Regions from separate parts of the Streptococcus gallinaceus genome, predicted to be linked through region 1. Evidence: predicted binding sites of a transcription regulator. Region 1 holds the regulator's gene; the other holds the start of a gene.
The links. Region 1 encodes Rex, which represses fermentation and respiration genes when NADH is low (regulators of the CRP and FNR family bind a similar motif). Its sites were predicted from a motif close to TTGTGAANTANTTCACAA; they were not measured.
Positions count from the first base shown of each region.

Region 2: the regulator Rex is predicted to act here: its motif matches at 8,259-8,276, upstream of ABID27_RS05300 (formate/nitrite transporter family protein).

Region 1 is NZ_JBEPMK010000003.1:103,619-114,788, forward strand. Features, by position in the region: gene ABID27_RS04735 (RluA family pseudouridine synthase) at 1-678, opposite strand, end outside; gene ABID27_RS04740 (NAD kinase) at 678-1,496, opposite strand; gene yjbM (GTP diphosphokinase) at 1,480-2,151, opposite strand; gene ABID27_RS04750 (CYTH domain-containing protein) at 2,250-2,822, shown strand; gene ABID27_RS04755 (ribose-phosphate diphosphokinase) at 2,936-3,913, shown strand; gene ABID27_RS04760 (cysteine desulfurase family protein) at 3,925-5,055, shown strand; gene ABID27_RS04765 (DUF1831 domain-containing protein) at 5,045-5,389, shown strand; gene ABID27_RS04770 (DUF4649 family protein) at 5,392-5,607, shown strand; gene ABID27_RS04775 (redox-sensing transcriptional repressor Rex) at 5,701-6,354, shown strand; gene ABID27_RS04780 (gamma-glutamyl-gamma-aminobutyrate hydrolase family protein) at 6,359-7,063, shown strand; gene radC (RadC family protein) at 7,060-7,740, opposite strand; gene ABID27_RS04790 (class A sortase) at 7,797-8,540, opposite strand; gene gyrA (DNA gyrase subunit A) at 8,533-10,992, opposite strand.
Region 2 is NZ_JBEPMK010000003.1:226,849-238,018, reverse strand. Features, by position in the region: gene ABID27_RS05365 (cysteine desulfurase family protein) at 1-374, shown strand, start outside; gene thiI (tRNA uracil 4-sulfurtransferase ThiI) at 375-1,592, shown strand; gene ABID27_RS05355 (hypothetical protein) at 1,592-2,134, shown strand; gene ABID27_RS05350 (HIRAN domain-containing protein) at 2,196-2,540, shown strand; ribosomal protein L21 leader region at 2,616-2,687, shown strand; gene rplU (50S ribosomal protein L21) at 2,723-3,037, shown strand; gene rpmA (50S ribosomal protein L27) at 3,088-3,381, shown strand; gene ABID27_RS05335 (Rrf2 family transcriptional regulator) at 3,513-3,737, shown strand; gene ABID27_RS05330 (hypothetical protein) at 3,747-3,941, shown strand; gene merA (hypothiocyanous acid reductase MerA) at 3,938-5,266, shown strand; gene ABID27_RS05320 (agmatine deiminase family protein) at 5,841-6,074, shown strand; partial or broken gene ABID27_RS05315 (nitrilase-related carbon-nitrogen hydrolase) at 6,086-6,913, shown strand; gene ABID27_RS05310 (GNAT family N-acetyltransferase) at 7,019-7,879, shown strand; gene ABID27_RS05305 (DUF1905 domain-containing protein) at 7,905-8,183, shown strand; gene ABID27_RS05300 (formate/nitrite transporter family protein) at 8,296-9,111, shown strand; gene ABID27_RS05295 (LysR family transcriptional regulator) at 9,196-10,101, shown strand; gene lspA (signal peptidase II) at 10,103-10,567, shown strand; gene ABID27_RS05285 (RluA family pseudouridine synthase) at 10,551-11,170, shown strand, end outside.

The DNA.
Region 1 (11,170 bases):
TCCTGTATGGAGCTGGATATCCACCAAATACACATCTCCCCAGGATTGTACAACCTTATAAGAAGTATGAGCATACTTGCCCGATTTTGTCACACCTCGAGTGATGATGCTATCATCTGGACGTCCAATGGGAGCAATGATATCCCCTGTTTCCTCAAAATGTCCCGCTCCACGCACTAAAGCATAGTAGCGTTTATGGATTTGCTTTGCTTGTAGTTGTTTATCAAGGCGAGCATGGGCATAGCCATGCTTGGCAAAAAGCATGAGGCCTGAGGTATCCTTATCCAAGCGAGTCACGATGTGGACCCGCTTATTTTCGTAGTTCTGCTGCAAATAATAAGCCTTGACAAAGTTTGCGATGGTATTTGAATGCAAACTACTCGGAATAGAAGCCACACCATAGGGCTTTTCAATAATCATAAAATGCTCGTCTTCATAGACAATATCCAAAGGAACATCAACAGGTGCTAAACTCCCAGTCACATCTTCTTCGCTGGGAATGTCAATGGTAACACGGTCTCCAATTTCTACAAGGAAAATGGCATTCTGCCGAACGCCATTCACCTGAATATCCCCCCCAGCAAACTTGATTTTTGCTAGAAGTGACTTAGAAATATCATGCTTTTTCAAGAGATTTTTGACCTTCATCCGCTGATCAACAATAAATTCAAATCGCATTATTCCACCTCTCCAATAAAAGCATCCTTGACGCGATTCCAGAAACTGGTGTGGCGAGGAGTAGCTACGAAATTGATTTTATGGTTGTCAATTTGATAATCAATTTGTTCAATATTATCGTAGACAAAGGTACGGTTATCAATAGCGATTGAATAACGGTCATCGTGTTGCGGGTCGATGATAATTTTATCTTTTTTAGGCACTACAATCGAAGAACCCAGTGTCCGATAGACACGATTGTTTAGGCTAGCTACTTCTGCAATTTGCAAGGCTTCAATAGTCGGATGTAAGACGGCACCGCCAAGTGATTTGTTGTAGGCTGTTGAACCTGTTGGCGTAGAAACTGCAATTCCATCGCCACGGAATCGCTCAAAAGGCACCCCATTGATATGGATATCTGCCACCATTGTCTTGGACAAGCGCTTAATCGTCGCTTCGTTCAATGCGCGAGCAGTCACAACACGCCCATCAATCATCCGAATTTTCACATTGAGGATAGGGTACGACACTTTGGCACCTGTATCCAACTTCAAATTCTCGACCAATTCATCAATCTCAAAATTACGATAGTCCGTGTAAAAACCAAGATGCCCTGTATGAACACCTACAAAACGGACTTTATCAAGAATATTTTCATATTTATGAAAAGCGGACAAGAGCATACCATCTCCACCAATCGAAATAACGATATCCGGATTTTTAGGTGTCATGATAAAATTCGCATCTTTTAATTTATTCCATAATTCCTTGGAAACAGCTTCACTTTTCGGGTTTCTGCTACTGAGCAGGGCAATTTTTTTTCTATCTGTATTCTTCATCTGTATCATCACTATTTCCAACACCGTCATTTAATTTGCGGTGAGCAGGATCAAAAAGAGCTTGTGCTTCTTGAATATCGTCGCGGATTTTCCGCATTTCTTCGTCTAATTGATAGGCAATTTTCGCAGTTACTTCTAGGCGCTTTTTGATTTCTTCCGGGAAATTCCCCTTGTACTTGTAATTGAGCGAATGTTCAATTGTTGCCCAAAAATTCATGGACAAGGTCCGAATTTGAATCTCTGCCAAAACGATTTTATTTCCATTGATAGTATCAACTGGATACTCGATCACCACATGGTAGGAACGATAACCTGAAGTCTTCATGTTGGTAATATAATCGCGTTCATGAACAATCTGCATATCCTTGCGCTGGCGAATAATTTCCAAAACTTCTTCCACGTCATCAACGAACTGCACCATGACCCGCACGCCGGCAATATCCTGCATGTCTCGAGCTAGATTTTCTTCCTTGATGTGGCGTAAAACCATCTTTTCCTTGATGGATTCAATCGGCTTAACACGACCTGTTACAAACTCAATTGGTGAATGACGATTCGCCTTGCGATACTGCTTCCGAATCCCACGTAACTTAATTTTTAGCTCGCCTACTGTTTGAATATAGGGATCTAAAAATTCTTCCCAGTCCAACTCCATCTATTCTCCCTTCGAATTCTCTTCTTGTAAAAATTTCATTTTTCGTATAGAATAACAAAGACTATTATATCATATGAAAGGCATTTCCTCTACTGAAAATGAACCACTTAGAAATTGAATACAAAACACTGCTAACACAAGAGGAATACCTGAAATTGCAACCTCTCTTTTCTGATGTTGACCTTGTAGAGCAAACAAACTACTATATTGACACACCTGATTTTGCCATGAAAGCCAATCGTTGCTCTCTTCGCATCCGAACTTTTCACGATGCTGCTGAGCTAACCTTGAAAATCCCTCAAGAAATTGGCAATATGGAATACAATCAAAGCCTATCGCTTGCTGAAGCGAAAGAAATAATTGAAGCGTTCTACCTACCTGCAGGCACCATTAAGGATCTTCTAGCCGAAAAAGAAATCCCCCTCTCTGAGCTGGATGTTTGGGGATTCTTGACCACAAAACGCTTGGAAAAAAGAACAGCCATCGGCCTCATGGCCTTGGATGAAAACAATTATCTCGGACAAACCGACTACGAACTCGAAGTCGAAGTTGGCGATGCAGATGCTGGAAAAATTGCTTTTGATGATTTTCTATCCAGCCACAAGATCCAGTTCAAATATGCTAGCAGCAAGGTTGCTCGTACAGCTGCTCAAAAAAAATCAGTCAAATAGGCTGATTTTTATTTTTCAAACATGAAAAATATGGTAAAATTTGGTAAAATAGGACTATTGGAAAAATGTGTGGTCTGCTAGACCACCTCATAGAATGAAGGAGTTATTTTGTCATGGTACAACCCTACGGCGATAAACAAATCAAATTGTTCGCTTTAAATGGAAATAAGGAAATTGCTGAAAAAATCTCAGAAGTTTCTGGTATCCCTATCGGAAAAATGTCTTCTCGTCAATTTTCAGACGGAGAAATTCAAATCAATATTGAAGAAAGTGTTCGTGGTGTTGATGTTTACATTATCCAGTCAACTAGCTACCCAGTGAATAACCACCTTTGGGAAGTACTCATCATGGTTGACGCTTGTGTTCGTGCCAGTGCAAACTCAGTTACAGTCGTCATGCCTTATTTCGGCTACGCTCGCCAAGACCGTACGGCTGCTCCTCGCGAACCAATCACAGCAAAATTAGTTGCCAATATGTTGGTGAAAGCTGGAGTTGACCGCGTTGTAACCCTTGACCTCCATGCGGTCCAAGTTCAAGGGTTCTTCGATATTCCGGTTGATAACCTCTATACTGTTCCACTCTTTGCTGAGCACTATACTAAAAAAGGTTTGACAGGTTCAGATGTCGTAATTGTTAGCCCTAAAAATTCAGGTATCAAACGTGCCCGTAGCTTGGCAGAGTACTTGGATGCACCAATCGCTATCATTGATTACCCACAAGATGACGCCGACCGAGCAGAAGGCTATATCATCGGTGATGTCGCTGGTAAAAAAGCAATCTTGATTGACGACATCCTCAATACAGGTAAAACATTCTCAGAAGCTGCTAAAATTGTTGAGCGTGATGGTGCAACTGAGATTTATGCCGTTGCCAGCCACGGTCTCTTTGCAGGAAATGCAGTTGAATTACTTGATGCTGCTCCGATTAAAGAAATTTTGGTAACTGATTCTGTTGCTAAACAAGAAGTGATGCCAAAAAATATTGCTTATCTGACTGCTAGCGAGCTCATCGCTGATGCACTACTCCGCATCCACGAACGTCGTCCAGTTAGTCCACTCTTTAGCTTCCAGAAAGAAAAGAAAAAACAATAGGAGGTCAGTCATTGATCTACTTGGATAATGCTGCAACAACTCCACTTTCAACAGTTGCGCTTGATGCTTTAATGCAGACTTCTCAGGAAATCTTTGGAAATCCGTCTAGCATCCACGCTTTTGGTCGAGCTGCTAATAAAGTGCTGCGCGAGGCACGTTACAGTATTGCAAACTCGCTAAAAACAAAGCCGGACAATATTATTTTTACATCTGGCGGCTCTGAGGCCGATACACTGGCTATCCAAGGCTACACCCTTGCCAATCAAGACAGGGGAAAACACCTAATTACAACTGCAATTGAACACCATGCCGTTCTTCATGTCATGGACTATTTGGAGAAACGATTTGGGTTTGAAGTCACCTATATCAACCCGATTGATCAGGAAATAACTGCTCAGCAAATCGCTGATGCCTTACGACCAGACACCATTCTTGTCAGTACCATGTTTGCTAACAACGAGACAGGCATGATTCTTCCAATTAAAGAAATCGGCCAAGTCTTAGCTGACCATCAAGCCGTTTTCCACGTTGATGCAGTACAAGCAATTGGAAAAATCCCGATTTATCCTGAGGAATTAGGTATTGACTTCCTTTCTGCTTCTGCCCATAAATTTCACGGACCAAAAGGTCAAGGATTTCTCTACAGTAGAATCCCAAACTTTGACTCCTTGATTCATGGCGGTAAGCAGGAAAGTCACCACCGAGCTGGTACGGAAAACCTAGCAGGAATTACAGCTATGGCTGCTGCGCTGAATGAACAGTTGCAACACCAAGAAGAATTTTACGAAACTGTCCGTCAATTAAAATCCTACCTGCTTGATGGATTAGACAATTTAGATTTCTTTGTTAATGAATCCGCCAACACGCTTCCATATGTTCTCAACATGGGATTTCCTGGACAACTAAATGAACAATTACTGATGCGTTTGGATTTAGCTGGCATTGCTGTTTCCAGCGGATCTGCTTGTACAGCTGGCGTCATTGAAAAAAGCCACGTACTGACTGCTCTTTACGGACCTGATTCTCACCGTCTAACAGAGTCCCTTCGCTTTAGCTTCTCGGAGCAAAACACCAAAAAAGAACTGGATATTGTCATTCAGACCTTAAAAGAAATGATTGGAGGCCAAGATAATGGCATTTGAAAAATCAGTCACTCTTAAAGATTGTGACTTCACTTATGAAATTAGCCCGTCTATTAAAAAATACACTTTGCGTGATAACACCTTCGAGCAAACAGCTGTGGGAAATTTCCAGCTAACTCGTATGCTAGAAGAAGTTCCAAATTCAAATCAAGGATTCTTCTTAAAAATTATCCTTAACAAAGATTTATCAGGTTTTAAAATCAATATCACTGACAAATCAGGTTTGAAACTGGTAAACATCTTTAAAGAAGGCTCAAACAAGGTTATTCAAGAGAAATTCTACTTCCTAATGGACAGTCTAGTTGACCGTGATATTTTCACAAAGAAGGCATAAATATGATTGAACTTCGTTATATTGACTCTTACAAACAAGAGCGTATTCAAACTTATGAACATTTTGATGACATTCTACTAGCTTTTTCGGGCTGTGTCACTGTTCCTGACCATCTCAAAGTATTGAGCTTAACACAAGACGGAAAAGACCTTGGATACAGTGGTTTAATCGGTGATTTGTATCACTTTTTGCAAGCGATTGATCCCAAAAATAACTAAGAAAAACCAAGTCATTATAGTGACTTGGTTTTTTCGAACTCTTATTGTTGCAATTTTCACAAACATGTTTTAAAATAAAGTATAAAATGCTGAATGGAGAAAAAGATTGTGAAAAATGGAAAAGAAACCGCTATTCCACGTGCAACAGCTAAACGCCTCTCATTGTATTACCGGATTTTCAAACGATTCCACCGCGAAAATATTGAGAAAGCGAGCTCAAAAGAAATTGCAGAAGCTATCGGAATTGACTCTGCAACAGTCCGCCGAGATTTTTCCTATTTTGGCGAGCTAGGTCGACGCGGGTTTGGATACGATGTTAAGAAATTAATGGACTTCTTCGCGGATATCTTGAATGATAATTCCATTACAAATGTGATGCTTGTCGGAGTCGGAAACATGGGACGCGCACTCCTTCACTACCGCTTTCATGAACGCAATAAAATGAAAATTGTGATGGCCTTTGAAGCAGATGGGCATCCTGCCATCGGAAGCAGCGATGAAAATGTTCCAATCTACGCCATTTCTGAGCTTCGAGACCGTATTGCAGAAGCAAATTCCAAAACAGCTATTTTAACTGTTCCAAGCTCAAAAGCTCAAGAAGTCACTGATGTCCTAGTTGAGGCAGGTGTGAAAGGGATTCTTAGCTTCTCCCCAGTCAATCTTACCGTACCAAAAGACGTGGTTGTTCAGTATGTTGACTTGACGAGCGAATTGCAAACACTACTCTACTTCATGCGGAAAAATTAGTTCTATGATACAACAGATACAACACATTATCGGAATTACAGGCAATCAATTTTTTGACCAAACAGATACCGTATCTCCACGGATGTCTTATGCAGCTACAGGATTTCCTGAAGCTGTGCGACAAGCTGGTGGCCTTCCCATTATCATGCCGATAGCTGACCCAGCTTATGCTGCAAGCTACATTTCCATGATTGATAAATTAATCCTAACTGGTGGGCAAAATGTTCTTCCTCAGTTCTACCAAGAAGAGCAAACAATTGTGAGCGATGATTACTTGCTGGAAAGAGATTTATTTGAACTAGCCTTGATAAAGGAAGCTAGATTGCAAGGAAAACCAATTTTAGCCATCTGTCGCGGTCTGCAGCTCTTTAATGTGGCTATGGGAGGGACACTTCACCAAGATATCCCTCAGCACTGGCAAGAAAGCCTAGCTCATGTGCCTCATCATTCTATTGACATTGCTGAAGACAGCCTCTTTGCTAAATTTTTTGGAAAATCCACTTTTATCAACTCTTTCCACCATCAATCTATCAAAGACTTGGCCAGTAATTTAAAGGTTGTTGCGACTTCTAGCCAAGATGGCATTATCGAAGCGGTCGAAACAACAGACAGTAGCCGATTTTTGGGAGTCCAATGGCATCCTGAGCTCCTCTGGAAATCTTCTCCACAGAACCAAGCCTTATTTGATTATTTTGTGCAAGAATTCTAAGAAAATTCACTTTCTTCACGAAAACTATAATAATCATCTTGCCCCACAATCAAATGATCCAGTAAAACGAGTCCTATCATGTCGCAGGACTCTTTTAGTTTGTCCGTAAAGAGCATATCGTTTTTGCTAGGCAAGACAGAGCCAGACGGATGATTGTGGATGATAATAATGGACGTCGCCATGCACTTGACTGCATAATGTAAAATCTCCCTCGGCTCTGCGATACTCCGATTCACGCTACCGATAAAAATCGTCCGCTGGGAAATGATTTTATTTTGAGTATTAAGGTAGAGTGCGACGAGATGTTCCTGTTTTTTCATCCCTATTTCCTGAATCATCTTGAGCCCCAGTTTCTCACTCCCTAAAATCTGCTCTCGTTGCGCAAGCTCTGACTTGTTAATCCGTTTGCCCAGTTCAATCATGGCTTTTATCTCAATAGCCTTGACTCGACCAATGCCCGTTATTTGCTGTAATTCTTCCAGCGACAAGTCTGCTAATGAAGATAGACTCTCTAATTTGGACAATAATTGATTGGAAACAACCGAAACAGGTTCTTTTTTCGTTCCAGTTCGAATGAAAATAGCCAATAATTCCTGATTGCTCAATTTATCAGCTCCTACTTCTACCAGACGCTCTCTCGGTTGCAACGCTTCTTCTTTAAATGAAATTTGATACATGCTATCCTCCTTACTTATCTATTCGAAAAAAACTGAAGTCAAATGACCTCAGTTTTTTATAATTGAACTTGATTATACGATTGCTCAAAATGTTTCAAGGTAGCAGAATCTGCATCTTTGTAAGAAATGGTTTCTGTCAGCTCACCTTGGACAATCGTACGCATGGTTGCATCCAAATCTTCACAAGTGACCAAAGTGATTGTTTTTTGCCCTAAGATATCATTGATGACATCCACACGATCTGGAGCAACAGTTTCAACGGTAGTAATAGTGTAGACGTAGATAGTTTCCTTGTCCGTCACATAAATTTTCATCCCATTTTTGGCTTTTTCCAGAGGAGAAAAGAGTGTGTCACTAGCTCCTGCAATTCCAAAGATATGGTGACTAGCAAGCGAATAGTTGCCTTCGCCCATCTTTTGATCTTCCTTCATGGTACCTGCGCCATACATGAGAGCAGTATTTGATAGTCCTTTGAAAATAGGTAAGTTGATTTTCAAATCCGGAATAGCAATTCCACCGATAACAGGTAATTGTTGGGCATCCCACTGTGCTTGGAGAACCTTTTCGGTTGAAATTGATTCAACCTGATCGAAATCAAAGGTAGTTTTAGCCGTTTGATTCTTTTTAATTTCCTTCTTTGTAACTTTGGAAATCTGATAACGATTGGTATTATTGGCAATGATCATATTGCGGATAGAGGAATTGAAAATCAATACCAGTGAAATCAATAACAACAAAGTAAAGACTAAGATACGCCAGAAACTTACTGGTTTTTTAGTTGTTTTTTTTCGTCTAGACATTCTCGCCCTCAACTACTTCTTCTTTATCATCAGCAGCTTCAACCAATGCAAATGTAACAATTTTAGCTTCATCGTTGAGACGCATAACCTTGACACCCATTGTTGAGCGACCTGTTTGGGAAATATTGGCTACGCCTGTACGGATAATAACACCTGTATCTGTGATGACCATGATGTCTTCATCACCAGAAACTGTTGTCAAACCTGCAAGCGGACCGTTTTTCTCTGCCACATTCAGGGTCTTAATTCCTTTACCACCACGCCCTTTTGTTGGGTATTCAGTGGCTGGCGTCCGTTTACCAAATCCTTTTTCGGTAATGACTAAGACTTCCTGCTCATCGGTAATGGTTGTTGCACCAACGAGCACATCGCCGTCACGAAGGTTGACACCGCGAACACCTGTTGCTGAGCGTCCCATGTTTCGGACGACAGATTCATTGAATCGGACAGAATAACCTGATTTCGTTCCCATGATGACATCTGTTTGACCGTCTGTCAAGAAGACATTAATCAACTCATCTTCATCTTTCAGATTTAAGGCCTTGAGTCCATTTTGACGGATATTGCCAAATTCCGACACACTTGTTCGTTTGACCAAACCTTGACGCGTCGCAAAGAAGAGATAATGGTCGTTTTCTTGGTCTTTTGTGACATTGATGATGGTCTGGATGGTTTCACCCTCGTCTAATTTGAGGAGGTTAACGACTGGCAAGCCCTTGGCTGTCCGTCCATACTCTGGAATTTCATAGCCTTTCAAGCGGTAAACTCGCCCTTTATTGGTAAAGAAGAGCAGACGATCATGGGTACTGGTTGAGACCAGTTCTCGAACGAAGTCATCATCTTTAACCCCTGTTCCTTGGACACCACGGCCACCACGTTTTTGGGCATGGAATTCATCTTGGGCCAAACGCTTGATGTAGCCTTTGTTTGACAAGGTAATCAAGACGTCTGTTTCCTCGATCAAATCTTCATCTTCAAGAGAAAGAACTTCTCCGACCATGAGTTCTGTTCGACGAGCATCAGCGTATTTACGTTTGACTTCGCCTAGTTCATCTTTTACGATTTGCACCACGCGTTCTGGCTTAGCCAAAATATCTGCCAAGTCGGCAATCAGAGCCAACAAGTCATCGTATTCTGACTGAATTTTATCGCGCTCCAATCCTGTTAAACGACGCAGACGCATGTCTAGAATAGCTTGACTTTGTCGCTCAGACAAGTCGAAGCGCTTCATCAATTCAGCCTGAGCAATCGCGTCAGTCTCCGAATCACGAATGACACGAATGACTTCTTCGATATGATCCAAGGCAATCAGCAAACCTGCTAAAATATGAGCACGGCTCTCTGCTTTATCCTTGTCAAATTGTGTACGACGAGTAACAACCTCTTTTTGGTGGTCAATATAAGCTGCCAAAATTTGTCGAACAGACAAAATTTTCGGTATTCCACCTTGAATGGCCAACATGTTGAAACTAAAGTTCGTTTGCAATTGTGTCAATTTGAACAGATTATTCAAAATAACGTTAGCAGATGCATCTCGACGAACTTCAATGACAAATCGAACACCTTCACGGTTGGATTCATCACGAACTGCCGTTACGCCTTCAATCCGTTTTTCCTGGGCCAAACGAACGATGTGCTCTAGGACCTTGCTCTTATTGACCATATAAGGAAACTCTGTTACAACGATACGCTCACGACCATTTCCAAATTCTTCAATTTCTGTCTTGGCACGTAGAACAATCGAACCTTTACCTGTTTCATAAGCACGGTGAATACCAGATTTCCCCATAACAAGCGCACCTGTCGGGAAGTCAGGACCAGGTAGGACTTCCATAATTTCTCGCGTTGTTGCTTCAGGGTTGTCCATCAAAAGGGTTACCGCGTCAATAGTCTCACCCAGATTATGTGGGGGAATATTGGTCGCCATCCCAACGGCAATCCCTGTCGTACCATTAACCAAAAGATTTGGAAAACGTGCAGGAAGTACTTCTGGCTCACGCTCACTCGAATCATAGTTATCTGCGAAATTTACCGTATTTTTATTGATGTCACGCAGCATTTCAAGCGCAATCTTGCTCATACGAGCTTCTGTATAACGCTGTGCGGCCGCACCATCTCCGTCCATAGAACCGAAGTTACCGTGCCCGTCAACCAACATGTGACGGTAGCTCCACCACTGCGCCATACGGACCATAGCTTCATAGATTGCACTATCACCATGCGGGTGGTATTTACCCATTACATCACCGGTGATACGCGCTGACTTTTTATGTGGCTTATCTGGTGTAATGCCTAGTTCATTCATTCCATACAAAATACGACGATGAACGGGTTTCAGTCCATCACGTACATCTGGAAGAGCCCGTGCCACGATAACACTCATGGCATAGTCAATGAAGCTCGTCTTCATTTCACTCGTCAGATTTACATCCACTAAATTTTTATCTTGCATTGAAAAAAAGCCTCATTTCTACTAGAAAGTATCTATATAATTATACCATATTTCAGCTTATTTTTCCGATATAAGAATCTATAATGTAAACATTTTCAGAACACCTTTCACTACTGACAAATGAGCTGAAAAGTGCTAGAATAATAGATGGTTGGGACGATATCCCAAATAATTCAAA
Region 2 (11,170 bases), 120 kb from region 1:
CAGAAGTGGCTCAGAAACGCCTGCAAGCCATGAAAGAAGTGATTGTGGCTGGATTACAAGACTATAAGGACGTTGTTGTTTTTTCTCAATTGGAAAATGCTGCGCCCAATATCGTGACATTTGGTGTTAAATACATCCGTGGAGAAGTGATTGTCCATGCATTTGAAGAACATCAAATCTATATCTCCACAACATCAGCTTGCTCTTCCAAGGCTGGAAAACCAGCTGGAACTCTGATTGCTATGGGTGTGCCACAAAAATTAGCCCAGACAGCTGTCCGTGTTAGCTTAGATGAAGACAATGACATGGGACAGGTTGAGCAATTCTTAACCATTTTCAAACAAATTTACAACAAAACTCAGAAAGTGAGATAAATGAACTATTCAGAAATCATGGTGCGCTACGGTGAATTGTCGACCAAAGGCAAAAATCGGATGCGTTTCATCAATAAATTAAAAAATAATATTCAAGAAGCCTTGTCTATCTATCCAGATGTAACAGTTCACTTTGACCGTGACCGTGGGCACGTCTACCTAAATGGGACGGATTATCAGCCAGTAGCTGCTTCTTTGCAGAAGATTTTCGGTATCCAGAATTTTGCGCCGTCTTATAAGGTTGAAAAGTCTGTATCAGCTTTGCGTCAAGCCGTTCAGGATATTATGAAAGCCATCTATAAGGAAGGCATGACCTTTAAAGTGGCTGCACGTCGTAGCGACCACAGTTTTGAGTTGGATAGCCGCGATTTGAACCAAGAATTGGGTGGAGCAGTCTTTGAAGCTATTCCGAATGTTCAAGTACAGATGAAATCGCCCGATATCACTCTTCGTGTAGAAATTCGCGAAGATGCGGCTTATATTTCCCATAAAGAAATCAAGGGTGCGGGTGGGCTTCCAGTTGGTACTGCTGGTAAAGGGATGCTGATGTTATCTGGTGGTATTGATTCGCCAGTGGCGGGGTATTTGGCCCTAAAACGTGGTGTGGATATCGAAGCGGTACACTTCGCAAGCCCACCTTATACCAGCCCTGGTGCGCTTAAAAAGGCTCATGATTTGACACGAAAACTGACAGCTTTTGGTGGTAATATTCAGTTTATCGAGGTGCCTTTTACAGAGATTCAAGAAGAGATCAAAAACAAGGCTCCGGAAGCCTATCTTATGACTTTGACTCGTCGCTTCATGATGCGGATTACAGATGCCATTCGTGAGAAACGAAACGGCCTTATCATCGTAAATGGCGAAAGTCTAGGGCAGGTAGCTAGTCAGACCTTGGAGTCTATGCAGGCAATCAATGCCGTGACCAATACGCCAGTGATTCGTCCCGTTATTACCATGGATAAGCTAGAAATTATTGATATTGCGCAGAAGATTGATACATTTGACATTTCTATTCAGCCATTTGAAGATTGCTGTACAATTTTTGCACCAGACCGTCCCAAAACCAATCCTAAAATCAAAAATGCAGAGCAATATGAAGCGCGTATGGATATTGACGGTTTGGTCGAACGAGCAGTTACGGGCATTATGATTAGAGAAATCACTCCTGTTGAAGAAGTGCAAGATGAAGTTGATGGACTTATTGAAGATTTGCTGTAATGATGCATCCGGTTTTGAGTGATTTTTTTGATGGGCTATTAGGATCGTACACATTTTCAACGGGAGTAGAGAATGTATTCTACGCTCGCCTTCCTTATGTGACCTATTATGTAGGACAATTAACCAAGTTCCTTTTGTGGATTGGTGTCATCCGCTATGCTTTAAGAAAACAACATCCAGAGGTGGGCTTGTTTCAACTGAAAAACATAGCAAAAGAGATGTGGAGGACAACTAGTGGAAAATTAGAATGTGTGGTTCTCCTTTTCTGGGTGACGTTCCTATTTGTCAGCACGATAAATAGTGTGCCTACTGCTTTGCCTATGATGCAAGGATATTTTAAAACGGCAGGCGATGGAATCGATGAGGAAATTCAGGTTCTTCATACTCGGAGTGGAGGAAGTAAGTCGTCAGCTGGAGAAATAGATGCTCTCTTCGTATCTTCAGTAGACGAACGCAGTTATTTTCTTCATGTCATCAATGCTAGTAAACTTTGGTTAAACAGACAGAAGAAGGGCAAATTTACGAGACGGTATTGTATCTAGACAACAGAGGTCAACCATTTTTAGTTGATGACTTTATCAGTGAATAATAAAGGAGTTTTATATGACACACGTATTAAAAGGCTTTGAACCGCGTCGTCATTATTTAGACTTTCACTTGGCTGCTTTTGCTTATTATGATGGCTTAGAAGTCATCGACCAGTTAAAATTAGGTGCACCAGTTCAACTCATGACAGAACCGGAAAATATTCACGATCCACATGCTGTAGTCATTTTCTTTGAAAATACAAAAATTGGTTACGTACCAGCTGATTATAATCAAGAATTGTCCAAATTTCTCTACTTTGGGTATGGCGATATTTTCGAAGCTCGCATTCAAATGGTAAATCACGAAACGCATCCAGAACGTCAATTTAGAGTAGTAGTGAAATTGAAAGATAATCGCTAAAAATTCTCTAAAAACTACAGCCTTTCTCTTGTCAAATAGCGAGAGGAGTGCTATACTAGGAGTGTTGACTATGCACACCCTGTGCAACCGCACGATTACCGTTTTAAGTGGTTCGCCCCACGGTACTAGGCGAGTCTTCACAAAAATAGCGGGGAAACCCAAAAATCCATAGGAGGTGCATAATGAGCACATATGCAATCATTAAAACTGGCGGTAAACAAGTTAAAGTTGAAGCTGGTCAAGCTATCTACGTTGAAAAATTGAACGCAGAAGCAGGTCAAGAAGTTACATTTAACGAAGTTGTTCTCGTTGGTGGCGACAAAACTGTTGTTGGTACACCACTTGTAGAAGGTGCAACTGTTGTAGGTACTGTTGAGAAACAAGGTAAACAAAAGAAAGTTGTTTCTTATAAATACAAACCTAAAAAAGGTAGCCACCGTAAACAAGGTCACCGTCAACCTTATACAAAAGTTGTTATCTCAGCTATCAACGCTTAAGAGCGTCTAGCCTAACAACTGTCATCACATAATTTTGGAGGAATAACATTATGTTAAACTTGAATCTTGCTCAATTAAACCTCTTCGCCCACAAAAAAGGTGGAGGTTCAACATCAAATGGTCGTGACTCACAAGCAAAACGCCTTGGTGCTAAAGCTGCTGATGGTCAAACTGTATCAGGTGGTTCTATCCTTTACCGCCAACGTGGTACAAAAATCTACCCAGGTGCTAACGTAGGCCGTGGTGGAGATGACACTCTTTACGCTAAAGTAGAAGGTGTTGTACGTTTCGAACGTAAAGGTCGCGATAAAAAACAAGTTTCTGTTTACCCAATCGCTAAATAAGCAACTTGTCTATGAAAAAGTCTTCTTTTTGAGAAGGCTTTTTTTCGTATTTAGGATTCGATTCAAATTTTTGACAAAGGAATTTTTCTAGTTTAAAATGTAATTATAAAAATTACCTTTAAAGAAGAACAATGAATTTATATTTTAATATGGCTGTGCATGCCTTGGCATATTTGGTAAAGCATGCCGGGGAGAGTTTTTCTTCGCAAGAACTAGCGGAGCTGATTTGTGTTAATCCTGTTCAATTGCGCTCGGTCATGCGCCCGTTAGTGGAGCACCAGCTTGTTATTTCTAAAAAAGGCAAGTTCGGTGGCTACAGTGTTGATGCCCACATTGGCGAGATTTATCTGGATTAGATTTTTCTTTTGTTTCGGGAAGTGGAGCAGGATAGTCGCATTTATACAGGGACAGGTGAGAGTCATTGTGAAATTGCCCGCAATATGACCAAGGTCATGAAGTCTTATGCAGAGCAGGAGTACCAAGCTCTAAAAAATCTTTATTCTGGGGTTCAACTGAAGGATGTTTTAAATAAAATAGAAGCTATGGAGGCTGTCAAATGAAAAAATATCATCTAATTGTAATTGGTTTTGGTAAAGCAGGAAAAACCATCGCCAAACAAGCAAGTAAGCATGGCGAAAAAGTTGCACTTATTGAAAAAAGTGCTGGCATGTATGGCGGAACTTGTATCAATATTGCCTGCATTCCGACCAAGGTATTGGTAGAGGCTAGCCGTGAAGGATTGGCTTTTCAAGAAGCGATTGCTCGTAAAAATGCGGTTGTGTCTGCCCTCAATCAAAAGAATTTTCATTTATTAGCAGATGATGAAAATATCGATGTCATCGATGGTTTGGCGACCTTTAAGGATGATAAAGTGATTGCGGTTACGAAAGAAAATGGTGAAATAGAGACGCTAACTGCGGATAAAATTGTGATCAATACTGGTGCTAGTCCATTTATCCCTGAGATTAAGGGAGTGAGAGAGTCGCGTTTTGTTTATGACTCAACATCCATGATGAATCGGGAAGAACTCCCTGAAAAATTGGTTATTATCGGTGGAGGCTATATTGCGCTTGAGTTTGCCTCTTTCTTCGCTAATTTCGGTAGCAAGGTAACGGTTGTGGAGCGGGCAGAAAATATTTTAATAAAAGAAGACCCAGAAATTGCGGCTCAAGTGGTGAAAGATTTGTCAGGTGCGGGAATTGAATTTGTCCTTAGCGCAGACACGCAAGAAATCAAGGACGGGGAACAGTTTACTACAGTGGTGACAAATAAGGGTGAATTTGAAGCCGATGCAGTCTTGGTTGCTGCTGGAAGACGTCCAAACACGCAAAATCTTGGATTGGAAAATACAAACATCCAAGTCGGAAAAGGTGGAGAAGTGGTCGTTAATGACTTTTTAGAAACCGATGTTACTGGTGTTTATGCGGCTGGTGATGTCAAAGGTGGACTACAATTTACCTATATTTCCTTAGATGATGCACGGATTTTGCAGGACCAATGGTATGGAAAGAAAGAACGTTCATTGAACAATCGTGGGAATGTTCCTTACTCAGTCTTTATCACACCTGTCCTAGGACGAGTTGGTTATACATTGGATGAAGCCTCGAAAAATGGCTACCAAGCGGTTGAAAACAGCCTGCCAGTTAGCCAAATTCCAAGACATAAGATCAATAATGACCCACGAGGCCTCTTTAAGGTAGTAGTGGACAAAGAAAGTCGTGAAATTCTAGGTGCCAGCCTCTACGGAGAAAATGCAGAAGAGTTAATCAATGTGATTAAAATGGCTATGGATAACCATCTTCCATTTACCTATCTCCGAGACAATATCTACACGCATCCAACTATGATTGAGTCCTTTAACGATCTCATGAATCTTTCTCTCTAATCAGATAAATATGCTTTTGCGATGGTTTTTACAAAAATAAATATAGAAAACGGATAAAATACGAACTAAATGGTTTCGTCGATACTTTTTTAAAAAAGTATCGACGAAACCAAACTTACATGCTACATTTAAAAAGCTTAGAAAAGGTGTTTTCTAGCAAATATAAACTCGAGTAAACAAAAGCCTACGGACAGGCAGGGTTGAATGCCGAAGCGAGATTAGTCACCAACTTTTCCCATTATTGATAGGGTTAAAAGCCTACATTTTATAAGTTGATTTCAGTGGTCAAGGGACATACTGAAGGCTCAATATTAGTGTGGTCAAGCACACGTCATCTTGTGAAACGGTCAATAAAGTACGTAATATTTGCAACTAGAGAGTTAGGAAACATCTGGAACGAATTACTCAACAGAAACAAGGACAAAAAACGTCATACGATTGTAGAGCAGGTGAAAACCTGCTCTTTTTTCATAAATGATAAACACTTGATGGGGTACCAGAGGTGAAAGTGCTAGGGTACTGCGTAGGATTTTTTGGAATATTCCAAAAAATTAACTTTGTAAGGAGTGTATCATTGAATAGAGTGAATCAGGGAAATGCCCCGATCTATCAAGGATTGGTCAATCTGTGGAAACAACGGATTGTTCCTTTTGATGTGTCTGGGCATAAGCGCGGGCGTGGCAATCCAGAGTTGGTAGAATTGCTGGGAGAACTCTTTCCGCATCGGCGGATTGTCGGAATTCCTGCTCGTGAAATTTTGCTAGGTGGGGGCAATATTCATTGCATTACCCAGCAGATTCCCTTATAGATTGGAGTTTTATGAGAAATATTAGAGTGGCTGCCATTCAGATGCAGTGTCAGACTGAGGTGGCAGAAAATATCAAGCCAGCCGAGCGCATGGTGCGGGAAGCTACTCGTCAAGGGGCACAAGTGATTCTCTTGCCAGAACTATTTGAGCGACCGTATTTTTGCCAAGAACGGGCCTATGGGTCCTATGCATTTGCCCAGTCGGTAGAGGAAAATGAAGCCATCCGTCATTTTAGGCCGATTGCGCGTGAGTTGGCGGTAGTGCTGCCTATTTCATTCTATGAAAAAGATGGAAATGTCCTCTATAACTCGATTGCGGTACTCGATGCGGATGGAACGGTTTTAGGCGTTTACCGCAAGACACACATTCCAGATGACCATTTTTACCAAGAGAAGTTTTACTTTACACCTGGCAATACAGGCTTCAAAGTTTGGGAAACACGTTACGGTAAGATTGGAATTGGGATTTGTTGAGACCAATGGTTTCCAGAAACAGCTCGCTGTCTAGTTTTACAAGGAGCAGAGTTGTTGCTCTACCCGACAGCAATTGGCTCGGAGTCTATATTGGATACGGATTCGAGCGGGCATTGGCAACGGGTCATGCAGGGGCATGCCGCTGCGAACATTTTGCCAGTTGTCGCTGCCAACCGCGTTGGACTAGAATGCGTTACGCCGTCAGAGGAAAATAATCAGCAGAGCTCGGAGTTGATTTTTTACGGTTCTTCCTTTATCACAGATGAAACTGGCTTGAAAATCGCTGAAGCGGATCGAAGTAGCCAGCAAATTTTACTTGCGGATATTGACTTGGACAAAGTTGCCAGAGAGCGATTAAACTGGTGACTGTTTCGCGATCGCCGTCCAGAAATGTACACTGAAATCACAAAATAAGCCCGAAGGGTCTTATTTTTTAGATTCTATGGTAAAATAAATCAGGAGTGATAAGATATGAAAATAAAGAGATATAGGCAGTTAGAAGACAAAGAATTGAAAGAGGTTCGGCAGGTCTTAAAAGAATGCCAAGAATATGACCAGACCAGTCGTGAGCCCTATCTGTCCAATCAATTAAACTTTGACCAAACTATGCCAGCCTTTTTTCTTGCCTATGACCAGCAAGTTTTGCAGGGGTTTTTAGCTGTTTATGCAGATGATTATGAGCCAGAGATTTCGATTTATGTCCGACCTGAGGCACGTCGAAAAGGATTAGCGCGTTCCTTGTATCAAGACTACCAAGAAGCGACAGCTGGGTTTGGTTTGCAGAAGGATTATTTTGCGACAGAATCCGTTTTTGTGGAGCGTCATCCAGACCTGATGAAGGCTTGGTCCTTGCTGCAGACTGAGGATATTGAGCTGCTTATGGAGAGACAGCGCCAGCCGTTTTCCATAGAAAAAAGAGAAGATATTGAGGTTTGTCTAGCCAGTCAAGAGCATGTGGCTGCCATTGCAGAAGTGAAAACACAGGCCTTTGGTGCGGGAGAAGGTGATGAGCGTCTGCGTTATGTGAGAGAGGCGCTAGCTGATCCAAACAGTTATCTCTACATTGCTGTGAAGGACCAAAAAGTCGTCGCGACTTGCACCGTAGATGTGTCGACAAATGAGGACTACATTTTTGGTCTAGCTGTGGAAGAAGCGGTGCGCCAGCAGGGAATTGGCTCCTATCTGGTCCAGTCTGTGGTCAATGACCGCATTAAAAATGGGCAAAAACGTGCTTTCCAACTCGCAGTTGATAAGGACAATGATGTAGCACGAACACTTTACGAAAAATTGGATTTCAAAGTAGTAACTGAAATTTGTTATTATACGGCTTGAATTAGATGCATGTAGACTGAAAGAGGTGAACTATGCGTGTCATACGGAAATTGTTGAAACATCGGATAATGGCGGTGCCTATCTCCGCCTGCCTTGGGATATCAGGAAAGAATTTGGGAAAGGCAGGCTAAAAGTAGAGGCAACCTTTGACGGTGTTCCTTATCACGGCAGTATTGTCAATATGGGCGTCAAGCATGCTGATGGCAATATTTGTTATATCATCGGCATTCCTAAAAAAATTCGAAAAGCCATCGGAAAATCGCATGAAGACATGGTACATGTTCGCATAGTGATAGCAGAGTAAACTTTTTTTGAAAAAAGAGACAAAAACTAAAAGTAAGCCTTTTCTTTTTTTGAAAATCTGATATACTAATACAGTACGTGATAAAAATCACAAATCTGTATGAGGTAAGAAAATGATAGACTATCCAGAATCCAGCAGTCCCTTGCTGACAAGCTTAGACAAGAGCATCAAGAAAAAGGCAGAGTTGATTGAGACCAACTACGGCGCCTATGCTGTACGTGCCATGCTAGCTACGCTTTATCTGACCCTAGGATATGCGATTTCAGTTGTTGTCATGGACAAGCTCAATCATTTGGTCGATGGCTGCGGAAAATTTGGCTACGCCTTCCTATTTGGCTGGGGCCTGACCATGATTGTCTATATGAATGCGGAACTCGGCACGTCCAATATGATGTACATGACAAGTGCTGTTCACCGCAAGGTGATTCCGACCAAAACGGCTTTGAAAATTCTCTTTAGCTGTATCGCCTTTAACTTCCTCGGAGCGGTGATTACCTGCTATTTCTTGTCGCTGACCAGTCCATTTCAGCCAGGTCATGTCGAGGCTCACAGTGCTATACTTGAAATGGCCACTCTGAAATTAAGCAAAACACCGCTGACACAATTTGTAGAAGGGATTTTTGCCAACATCGTGGTGAATATTTCCGTTCTTGCAGCCCTTCGCATGAAAGATGATGCTGGGAAAATCATAGCGACCATTTGTATCATTTTCATCTTCGCTTTTCTTGGTTATGAGCACGTCATTGCCAATTTCTCGACTTTCTCACTAGCCTATTTTGTCAATGGAGGACCGGTTGAAGGGATGACACTTCTGTCAGTCTTATCGAATTTCCTTTTCTCAGGACTTGGGAATTTTGTTGGCGGCGGTCTAGTTATGGGCCTGACCTATAGCTGGCTCAATCAAAAAAGTAAATTGTATTTGGATTAAATAAAAAAGTAAGAGACTTCCTGTAAGTCTCTTTTTTCAGTGCAATATGGTATAATGATGAAGAATGAAAAAAGGAAGAATGCTATGAATATTCAACAATTACGTTATGTTGTGGCCATTGCCAACAGCGGAACTTTTCGGGAGGCTGCTGAGAAAATGTTTGTCTCTCAACCCAGCTTGTCGATTTCAGTTCGTGATTTGGAAAAGGAGTTGGGCTTTAAGATTTTTAGTCGGACCAGCTCGGGTACTTTTTTGACACGTCGCGGCATGGAATTTTATGAAAAGGCCCAGCAATTGGTCAAGGGATTTGACAGTTTCGAACACCTCTATTTGCAGTCTGAGGAAGAGCGACCAGAGTTCTCGATTTCCAGTCAGCACTATGATTTCTTACCACCTTTGATGACAGAGTTTTCGGAAAATTTTCCTGAATACCGTAATTTTCGGATTTTTGAGTCTACAACGGTGCAGATTTTGGATGAGGTATCTCAAGGTCATAGTGAGTTGGGCATTATCTATCTCAATCCGCGTAATACCAAGGGAATTATGCAAAAGTTGACTAAGCTGCATTTGGATGTGGTGGAGATGATTCATTTCCAAACGCATATTTACATCCGCAAAGGTCATCCGCTAGCCAGCCGGAAAGAGATTAAATTAGAAGACTTGAAGGGTTTGCCAACGGTACGATTTACGCAAGAAAAAGAGGAATACCTCTACTATTCTGAAAATTTCTTTGATACATCGGATTCATCGGTGACCTATGATGTGACTGACCGAGCTACCTTGAATGGAATCCTGGAGCGGACAGACGCCTATGCTACGGGTTCTGGATTCTTAGACAGTGAAAGTGTGCACGGTATTACAGTTATCCCGCTTGTTGATGAAATGGAAAATCGTATGGTTTATGTCAAACGCGAAGATGCTGATTTGAGTCAATGTGCCCAAGATTTTGTGGCAGCCATGCAGGAATATTTTGATAAGAAGAAAGGGTAAGATGAGAAAATTTAGCTTTCCAGTTTTAATAGCTGGTTTGATTGGCCTCGATCAGCTGGTCAAATGGTGGACGGTAAGCAATGTTGAATTGGATACCAGCCGGGAATGGATTTCTGGTTTTATGAGTTTGGCTTACCTTAGAAATTATGGAGCAGCTTACTCAATGCTGCAAAATCAGCAATGGCTCTTTACCATCATTACGCTCGTTGTGATGACAGCAGCCATCTGGTATTTTATCAAGCAGATTGATGGCAGTCTCTGGCAACTGTTTGCCCTGTCTTTGATTATCGCAGGTGGTCTTGGAAATTTTATCGATCGCTTGAGATTGGGTTATGTGGTGGATATGTTTAAGACAGAGTTTATTGATTTCCCAGTCTTCAATGTAGCAGATGCTTGCTTGACAGTCGGAGTTGCGGTATTGTTTATTTGTATCCTAAAAGAGGAGGAATATGGAAGTAAAAATTAAAAATGGTGGTGTTCGTCTAGACAAGGCCTTGGCAGATGAGACAGAATTATCACGCCCCCTTGCCAACGAGCAAGTCAAACTTGGTCAAGTCTTGGTTAACGGTCAGGTAAAAAAAGCCAAGTACAGTGTTCAAGTAGGCGATATCATCACCTATCAATTACCAGAAATCGTAGAAGTAGACTATGTGGCAGAAGACATTCCTTTGGATATGGTCTATGAAGATGCAGATGTTGCAGTGGTCAATAAACCACAAGGCCTGGTTGTTCATCCATCTGCGGGGCATCCTTCTGGTACCTTGGTCAATGCGCTCTTGTATCATGTCAAAGACCTATCAGGTATCAATGGAGTTGCGCGTCCAGGAATTGTCCACCGGATTGATAAGGATACATCTGGCTTGCTCATGATTGCTAAAAACGATGAGGCACATACAGCTCTGGCAGAAGAATTGAAAGCTAAGAAGTCTTTGCGCAAATACCTTGCTATCGTTCATGGGAATCTACCAAATGACCGTGGCGTCATTGATGCACCCATTGGTCGTTCGGAGAAAGACCGCAAGAAGCAAGCAGTAACGGCTAAAGGAAAAGATGCGGTGACACGTTTTCA